Regions from separate parts of the Gordonia sp. KTR9 genome, predicted to be linked through region 2. Evidence: predicted binding sites of a transcription regulator. Region 2 holds the regulator's gene; the other holds the start of a gene.
What was found. Region 2 encodes LexA, which represses DNA repair genes until DNA is damaged. Its sites were predicted from a motif close to CGAACANNTGTTCG; they were not measured.
Positions count from the first base shown of each region.

Region 1: a site for LexA is predicted at 1,827-1,840, ahead of KTR9_RS05755 (HNH endonuclease signature motif containing protein). Genes of this name have one in related genera too.

Region 1 covers NC_018581.1:1,098,844-1,103,053, forward strand. The annotation lists gene KTR9_RS05755 (HNH endonuclease signature motif containing protein) at 79-1,797, opposite strand; gene KTR9_RS05760 (ABC transporter substrate-binding protein) at 1,942-2,967, opposite strand; gene KTR9_RS05765 (ABC transporter ATP-binding protein) at 3,050-3,880, opposite strand; gene KTR9_RS05770 (FecCD family ABC transporter permease) at 3,877-4,210, opposite strand, start outside.
Region 2 covers NC_018581.1:2,424,004-2,428,213, reverse strand. The annotation lists gene hrpA (ATP-dependent RNA helicase HrpA) at 1-613, shown strand, start outside; gene nrdR (transcriptional regulator NrdR) at 587-1,078, opposite strand; gene KTR9_RS11820 (LysM peptidoglycan-binding domain-containing protein) at 1,178-1,717, opposite strand; gene lexA (transcriptional repressor LexA) at 1,985-2,689, shown strand; gene KTR9_RS11805 (phosphoenolpyruvate--protein phosphotransferase) at 2,667-4,210, opposite strand, start outside.

The sequences.
Region 1 (4,210 bases), 1.3 Mb from region 2:
CCCACGAGGGGCCCGGCATTCCGATGTCGGGCCCCTCGTGTTGTGTCTGCGTGGTCCGCTCGCCGCGTTGCGTGGCACTCATGCGTGGTCGGTGAGTATGCGTGTGAGGGCTGCTTCGACTGGGGTCAGGGGTTGGGTGGCGTGGTGCTCCGGCGGTGCCGGTGGGTGGACGAGTTGTCGGTAGGCGAGTTCGAGGCGTCGGCCGCGGTCGCCGTGGCCGATGGCGTCGGGGCGCGCCTGGTCGCCGGGCCCCCTGCTCCCTGAGGAGCGCCCGGAGCTTGCGGAGGGCGCGTCACGAAGGGTCCGGCGACCGAGCCTGCGAAATCCTCGCGTTGGTGGTCCGTGAATCTCGTCGCGCACGGTGTTCAGATGTTCTGCGAACCGCCGGGGTATGTCGGGTCGGCGGTTGAGGCGGTCGGGGTTGGGTGGCGCGCCGGGTTCGGCGTTCAATCGCCAGACGCAGCGGCCTTCGTCGGGTCCGGACCGTGCGATGCGGGTGGTGTACTGGCCGGGCTGGTCACCGACCATGCGGTTGTGTCGTGGGCAGGCGGGGGCGAGGTCGTCGATGTCGGTGAGACCGCCTTTGGCCCAGTCCTTGTGGGCGTGATGGAGTTCCACCTGCGTGGCGGGTTGATCGCACCCGGGAGCCGAGCACACCTCGCCGTCAGGGCGGGCGAAGGAGACGAAGCGCTGTTCGCGGGTGGCCAGACGCTTGCCCCTACCGAAGTACAGCGGCACGGCGGTGGCGTCTTTGAAGATCGCCAACCACGGCTGAACCTCACCGGCCATCGCGATCAGGTCGGGGATGGGCAGCAGGGTTCCGGTGGCGGTCGTGGCGAGCCCCGCTTCGCGGATCAGGTCGCCGAGGTCGGCTTTGATGATCAGCTGCACGGGCAGGCCACGGTGTGTCGTGCCGAGTGCGCCGTCGGCGAAACCGGCGGTCAGTGCGGCGTCGAGGGCGTCGTGATTTGTCTGGGCGGGGGTGCGGTGGTCGCGGTCGGCTGCGGTGGCCAGGGCGTCGGGGTCGGCGGCTCCGGCCGGCCCACGGGGTGAGGCGGGGTCGTCTGGGTTGTTGAGTCCGGGTTTGCCCCAGACCGCGAACATCATCGTGAGTCGGGCGACGAGTTCGGGGGTCAGGGTGCCCGACACCTTGGCGGTACCGTCAGCGCGTTGCCGGCCGATCCACAGGCCGCGGCGGCGTTTCTGGTCGGTGTCGTCGGCCAGGGTGCCGTCGGGGTCGAGGTGGGCGAGCAACCGCGCGCCGAGTTGGGTGATGTCGGCAGGCGTGTGGGCTTCGGCGATCTCGGCCATCTGTCGTTCGGCAGCGACTTTCACATCGTGCTCGACGGCGTGGGGAATTCGGTCGAGGACGTCGAGGGCGGCCTGGAGGTGTGCGGTCCCGACGGAACCTTCGGCGAAAGACTCTGCCAGTGTGGGGTGTTCGGGTGGCAGTGCTTCGCCGGTGTGGGTGAGGTGGGTGGCGGTCGCCTCACGCTGGTTGTTGCGGCGCATCGGGTCGGACACCCTCAGTCGGTGGGTGATGAACGCGGTGATGGAGCGGTATCCGGTGCGATGGGGTAGGTCGCGGTCGGCGATGGTGACCATCTGCCGGTCACCGGCGTAGGTGAGGCGGGCGATCGCTTTCTCGGTGTCGGCGGCGACGTCGACGAGTTCGGTATCCGAACACGCGCTCAGGTCGACGGTCTGTAGTTCACCGATCAGCCGGTGCAGTTCGGCGAGGAGTTCGGGCGCCCGCGACGTGGGCAGCGAACCGTCGATGTGCGTGGTGTCGGCCATGACGGTCACCCCCCCGAGAACCGTAGCTGCGAATGTACGTTCGAGTGTACACCGAAGTGGACGTACGGTGAGGCCAAAATCTCTGTTGTGCAAAGCTATTGAGCGACGGCGATCTGTCGGTGGCTTATGATAGGGCCGCTGACCTCACTCCAGCCAGTTGTTGCCCCCGAGGTCCAGTTGCGCGACGTCGAGCGCCGGGGTGATCCCGGATTCCGGTGCGAGACCGTGGTTCTCGAGGACGTTGCGCATGATCTCGGCGGCGTCGATGTTGAGCGGGCTCGACACCCACATCGCGTACGGCAGGTTCACGAATCGGTTCTCGCGCACCGCCTTGAGGTTTCGGCTCGCCGGGTTCGACCGGAGCGCGGCGATCTTCTCGTCGACCGACTGGCCGGGATAGTCGACGAACACGATGACGTCGGGGTCGGCGGTGGTGAGGCGTTCCCAGCTGACGGCGGTCCAGGTGTCCTGGATGTCCTCCGTCGCGTTGCGGGCGCCGGCGGCGTCGAGAATGCCCTGCGGGCCGCCGTAGGACCCCGAGGAGAAGATGGTGTCGGACACGCTGTCGAAGACGAAGGCCGTCGGCTTGTCGGTGGGTTGCGGAGCGGCGCGGAGCTTTTCGAAGCGATCGGACACTTCGTCGGCCGCGGCGGCGCCCTGATCCGGGTTGCCGGTGATGGTGCCGATGTTGCGCAGATCGGTGTCGAGCGCGACCCACGGGTCCATGGTGCCGCGCTGGGCCTCGCCTTCCACCTGTCGACATGCCTCGGACAGCTGGTACACGTCGATGCCGTGGGAGGCGAGGATCTCCGGCGTGATCCCGCGGGACTCGCTCATGCCGTAGTTGTATCCGGCGTAGAGCACCTGGGGTTCGGCCGCGACGATGTTCTCGAGAGTGGGGCGTTCGGCCGCGACCTCGTTGAGCGTGTCCACCTGAGGTCCGTACTCGAGCCGCAGGACGTCTTTGTCGCGGGCGAGCGCACTGACCGCCACCATGCTGTCCCGGGCGCCCGCCGCCAGTGCGATCGCGATCATGCCGCCGTCGTTGACGAACAGTCGATCAAGGGGCTGGGGGAATGCGACGTCGGTTCCGCAATTGGTCACGGTCACGGTGTTTTCCGACGCGGTGGTGCTGTCGGTTCCGCAGGCGGTGACAGCGCCCAGGGTCAACGCGGCGACCAGGACGCCTGCGATCGGATGGATTCGGAAGGTACGTGTACTCAAGGGTTTTCCTCTCACGGGGTGACTTTCGTCAGAGCTCGGGGGACAGGCGGGTTCGGGGCGCAGATGAGGTCGGGGTGTCGAGCAGCAGGTGCGGCAGACCCGTCGACGGGTGCGTGACGACAGTCCCGGACACCTCGAAGACGTTCGCCAGCAGATCCGGCGTCAAGACCTCGACCGGTCGGCCGTGGGCGACCACACCGCCATCGGAAACCACTGCGACGGAATCGAAGTGGCGTAACACGAGGTCGAGGTCGTGCATCGCCGCGAGGACGGTGGCGTCGAGTTCGTCGAGGATGTCCATCAACCGGAGGCGCCAGGCGGCGTCCAGGTGATTGGTGGGTTCGTCGAGCACCAGGATCGGGGTCTGCTGTGCGAGTGCACGGGCGAGCACGACGCGATGCCGTTCGCCGCCGGACAGGGTGGTGCACGAGCGGGTGCCCCAGCCGTCGAGGCCGACCCGCGCCAGCACGTCGGCGACCACCGTCGAGTCGTCGGAACTCCCCGTGGACCAGGCCGACCGGTACGGGGTCCGGCCGAGTCCGACCGCTTCGGCGACGGTCAGTTCGGCGGAGGGCTGTTCCTCCTGACCGACCACCGCGATCGACCGCGCGCGTTGCCGTGACGGGATGCGGTGCAGATCGTCGCCGCCCACGTCGATGGTGCCGGCGACCGGGCGTTCGAGACCGCACAGCGTGCGCAGCAGGGTGGTCTTGCCCGAGCCGTTGGGACCCACGATCGCCAGTCGGGTGCCCGCCGGGACGTCGAGGTGGACATCGCGCAGGATGACGCGCCCGCCTCGCCGGCACGCGAGTGCGTTCGTGAGCAACGCCATCGACGGGTGTCGGGGTGCGTCGGTCATGAGCCCCCGCCGAACACGTACTGGCGTCGACCCATGAGGAACAGGAAGATCGGTGCGCCGATCAGCCCGGTCACGATACCGAGAGGCATCTCCCGAGGCGCGGCGGCGACCCGGGAGATGACGTCGACCCACACCAGGAACAGCGCCCCGCCGCAGACCGCCACCGGCAGCATCGCGCGGTGGGTGGCGCCGACGAGCAACCGGGCGGCGTGGGGAACGATGAGACCGACGAAACCGATCCCGCCCGCCACCGCCACGAGGACGCCGACGAGGACGCCTTGAATCCCGAACAGCGCGTTGCGCATCGCGCGGACCGGTACCCCCAGTGAC
Region 2 (4,210 bases):
CCTGAGCCAGAGCCCGTATGCGGACACCGAGGCGCTGCTCGCCGACTGCACACGACGGGCCATCCGGGATACCGTCGCCGGCGTCGACGACGCCGAGCTGACGGCTCTTCGCTCGCCACAAGCATTTTCGGAATTCCTGGAGCGTATCCGGCCACGGATCACGGAGGCCGCGCCGGACTACTTCTCGCTCGCCGTCGCGGCGCTCGAACGAATGGCGCCGGTCCGGGCGGCGATCGACCGGCACGCCGGTTCGCTGGCCGCCGACGACGTCGCCGAGCAGATCGACCACCTCGTGTTCGACGGATTCGTCGCAGCCACCGCCCGACGGCACCTGGAGAACCTGCCGCGCTACCTCGAAGGTGCGCAGGCACGTCTGGAGGCGCTGCCCGGGTCGGCAGCGCGCGACCAGGCCGGTGTGGCGGTCATCGATCGAGTCGTCGAACGGTGGGCCCAACGACTCGAACAGGTGCCGGAACACCGACGGGCGATCGTCGACGACGAAGCGCAGTGGCTTGTCGAGGAACTACGGGTGGGATTGTTCGCCCAGCGTCTCGGTACCGCGTTTCCCGTCTCGGAGAAACGGGTCCTACGAGCTCTGGACCGGCTCGGCTGAGACGGTGTCGGCCCGCCCGCCGGACGCCGACTTCAGGTCGTCGATCTCGCGCTGGAAATCCTCCACCGAGTCGAACGACCGGTACACCGAGGCGAACCGCAGGTACGCCACTTCGTCGAGATCGCGGAGCGGACCCAGGATCGCCAGACCGACCTCGTTGCTGGGGATCTCGGCCGATCCGCTGGCGCGCACCGTGTCCTCCACCTGCTGGGCGAGCTGGGCGAGTGCGTCCTCGGCGACGTGTCGGCCCTGACAGGCGCGTCGGACACCGCGCATCACCTTCTCGCGACTGAACGGCTCGGTCACACCGTTGCGTTTGACCACGGCGAGCACGGCGCTCTCCACGGTCGAGAAACGGCGGCCGCACTCCACGCACGAGCGGCGGCGTCGGATGGCCTGCCCTTCGTCTGCGACACGCGAGTCGATGACCTTGGTGTCGTCGTTCTTGCAGAAGGGGCAGCGCATCGTGTCCTCACGCAGGTCGCGGGACGCTGAAACGCAACGAATCCGTGCGCTCCGCCGCTTCTCGGCCGGCCCCTGTGACATCGAGGATACCGCCCGGCCTCAGCGGTACCGGGGGGTGAGCAGGGGCTGACCCACCTGCAGCGCACTCGTGGGCAGATCGTTCATCGCGACGATTTCGTCGATCACGATCTCGCGCGGCATCTCCGGCGCCACCCGGCCGGCGATCGTGCTCAGGGAGTCCCCCGCGCGCACGTGGACGACCTCCGCACTCACGGCGGCAGGGGTCATCGAGTCCGAGTAGTTCTGGCCGACGACGCCGAACACCCACACGACGAACGCCAGCCCGACGCCGGCGAGGACCGCCACCGCGGTGCGGCGACGGCGACGGAACACCGCGGCGTCCGGCGCGAGAGGGCCCCGGCCCCTGGACCCCACCGCCGATCCGCAGCTCGTGGCGCCGACACGCGGGGTCAGCGGTGACCCGCCCGCCGGGCGGTTGCCTGCCGGCCGGTTGTCGACCGGGCGCCGACCGTCGGACAGCGGGGCACGGGTCCGGACGCGATCGGCGCGATCGGTACGCGCCCGAACGGTGTCGGGACGGTCGGTACGGACGGGAGCGACGAGAGTGTCGGTGCGCATGGTGCCCTCCGAGTGTTCGGTGCGAGATCCTCTGGGTGAGATCTTCTGGTGTGATGTGTGGTGCCGTCGGTGTTCGAACTTCGATCAGGTGTTCGATGCACTGATGTTCGAATTTGTAGCACGGCGCACCGACAAAGTCTCGCGACACATCGAACAAATGTTTGAGGTGAGGGTTGCACTCCGCTAGGCTCGGACCCGGCTGAACATCCCCACCGGACATCCCACGGGCCATCTACCTGCACGTTCCGAAGACGAGAGGAACCGAACATGAGTGACACCGGCGACAGGCGCGGCCGAGCGCGGGGAGTCGACGACGAGGCCCCGATCGACGTCGCCGCCGCCGAGGCCTCACTCACCCCGCGACAGCTCGGGGTCCTGGAGGTGATCCGCCGCTCGGTTCGCGAGCGCGGTTATCCGCCCAGCATCCGCGAGATCGGCGACGAGGTCGGCCTCGCCTCGACATCGTCGGTCGCCCACCAGCTGCGAACGCTGGAACGCAAGGGCCTGCTCAAGCGAGATGCGAACCGGCCCCGTGCGGTCAACATCGCCCCGAGCGAGCCGCCGTCGCCGGAGACCCCCTCGGCCGGTCAACTACCCGAGCCGACCTTCGTGCCGGTCCTCGGTCGTATCGCGGCCGGTGGTCCGATCCTGGCCGAGGAGGCGGTCGAGGACGTGTTCCCGCTTCCTCGCGAGCTGGTCGGCGAGGGCTCGCTGTTTCTGCTGCGCGTCGTGGGCGAATCGATGATCGACGCGGCCATCTGTGACGGCGACTGGGTGGTGGTCCGGCAGCAGAACGTCGCCGACAACGGCGACATCGTCGCGGCGATGATCGACGGCGAGGCCACGGTGAAGACCTTCAAGCGTCAGGGCGCCAACGTGTGGCTGATGCCGCACAACGAACTGTTCGATCCCATCCCGGGCAACGACGCCGTGATCCTCGGCAAGGTCGTCACCGTGATGCGGCGAATCTGACCTCTCCGCCGACCGAACGGTCGAGCACTGCCGCGGCCGCTTCGCGCGCCGCGGCAGGATCGGACGTGGCCAGCGCGGCGTCGGCGGCAGCACGGCAGTCCTGGGTGGTCACCGCACCGAGCCTGGCCCCCACCGCGGCGGCCGCGGCGGGCGCACTGGACAGCGAGGTCACCCCGAGACCCACGAGGACGCAGGCGAGATTCGGATCGGCGGCCGCCTCACCGCAGACCCCGACCGGCTTGCCCTGTCGGACACCCGCTGCGGCGACACCCGCGATCAGGCTGAGCACGGCGGGTTGCCACGGGTCGGTCAGCCCGGCGAGATCGGCCGACATCCGATCGGCCGCCATCGTGTACTGCGTCAGATCGTTGGTACCGATGGACACGAAGTCCACCTCGGCGAGCACGGCCTCGGCGAGGATCGCCGCCGCGGGCACCTCGATCATGACCCCCGCGACCAGACCCCGACCCCGGACTTCCGCGGCGAACACACGCGCCTCCGCCGGCGAGGCGATCATCGGCGCCATGACCCACGGCGCGACCTTCGAGCCGGCGGCGGCCAGCGCGATCGCGTCGAGCTGATGTGCGCGGATCTCGGGATGCGCCAGGGCGATTCGATCCCCACGGACCCCCAGCGCCGGATTGGACTCGTCGGGATGCGTCACGAAGCGGAGCGGTTTGTCCGAGCCGGCGTCGAGGGTGCGGATCACCACCTTCCGCCCGTCGAAAGCACCGAGGACCTCACGGTAGATCCCGGCCTGCTCGTCCACCGACGGTTCGTCCGCGCGTTCGAGGAAGGCGAGTTCGGTGCGGAAGAGTCCGACACCCTCGACGGGGTGTCCGGCCGCGGCCCGTGCCGACGATCCGTCGGCGACATTGGCGAGCACTGACACACCCACGCCGTCGGCGGTGCGCCCCGGACCCGTCCAGCCGGCGACGACCTCGGCGCGTCGCCGGTCCTCCTCGACGCGTGCCCGGGCCGTGTCCGCATCGGGCTCGACCTCGATGCGACCGGTTGTTCCGTCGACGAGAACGGTTGTGCCGGGCTCGATCTCGGCCAGATCAGTGACCGCGACGACGCATGGGATCCCCAGCTGCCGCGCGATGATCGCGGTGTGACTGGTGGGGCCGCCCAATCGGGTGACGAGCGCGATCGTGCTCGCCGGGTCGAGGCCGGCGGTGTCGGCGGGCGCAAGATCGTCGGCGAGTAACACCGACGGCACCTGCGGTGTCGGCACACCCGGCTCGGGCAGGCCGAGCAGTTCGGCGAGCACGCGGTCGCGGACGTCGTTGAGATCGGTGACCCGCTCGGCCATCAGCCCGCCGAGTTTGGTGAACACCGCCGCGAACTGCTCGGTGGCCGCGACGGCCGCGGCTTCGGCGGAGGCGCCCTTGGTGATGAGCGCCGTCGCGGAACCGATCCATCCCCGGTCCTCGGCCAGCCCCGCGGTCGCCGCGAGCACCTCCGCGGCCACCCCGGTGTTCTGGGAGGCGCGCGTGCGCAGTCGCGCGGCGACGGCCC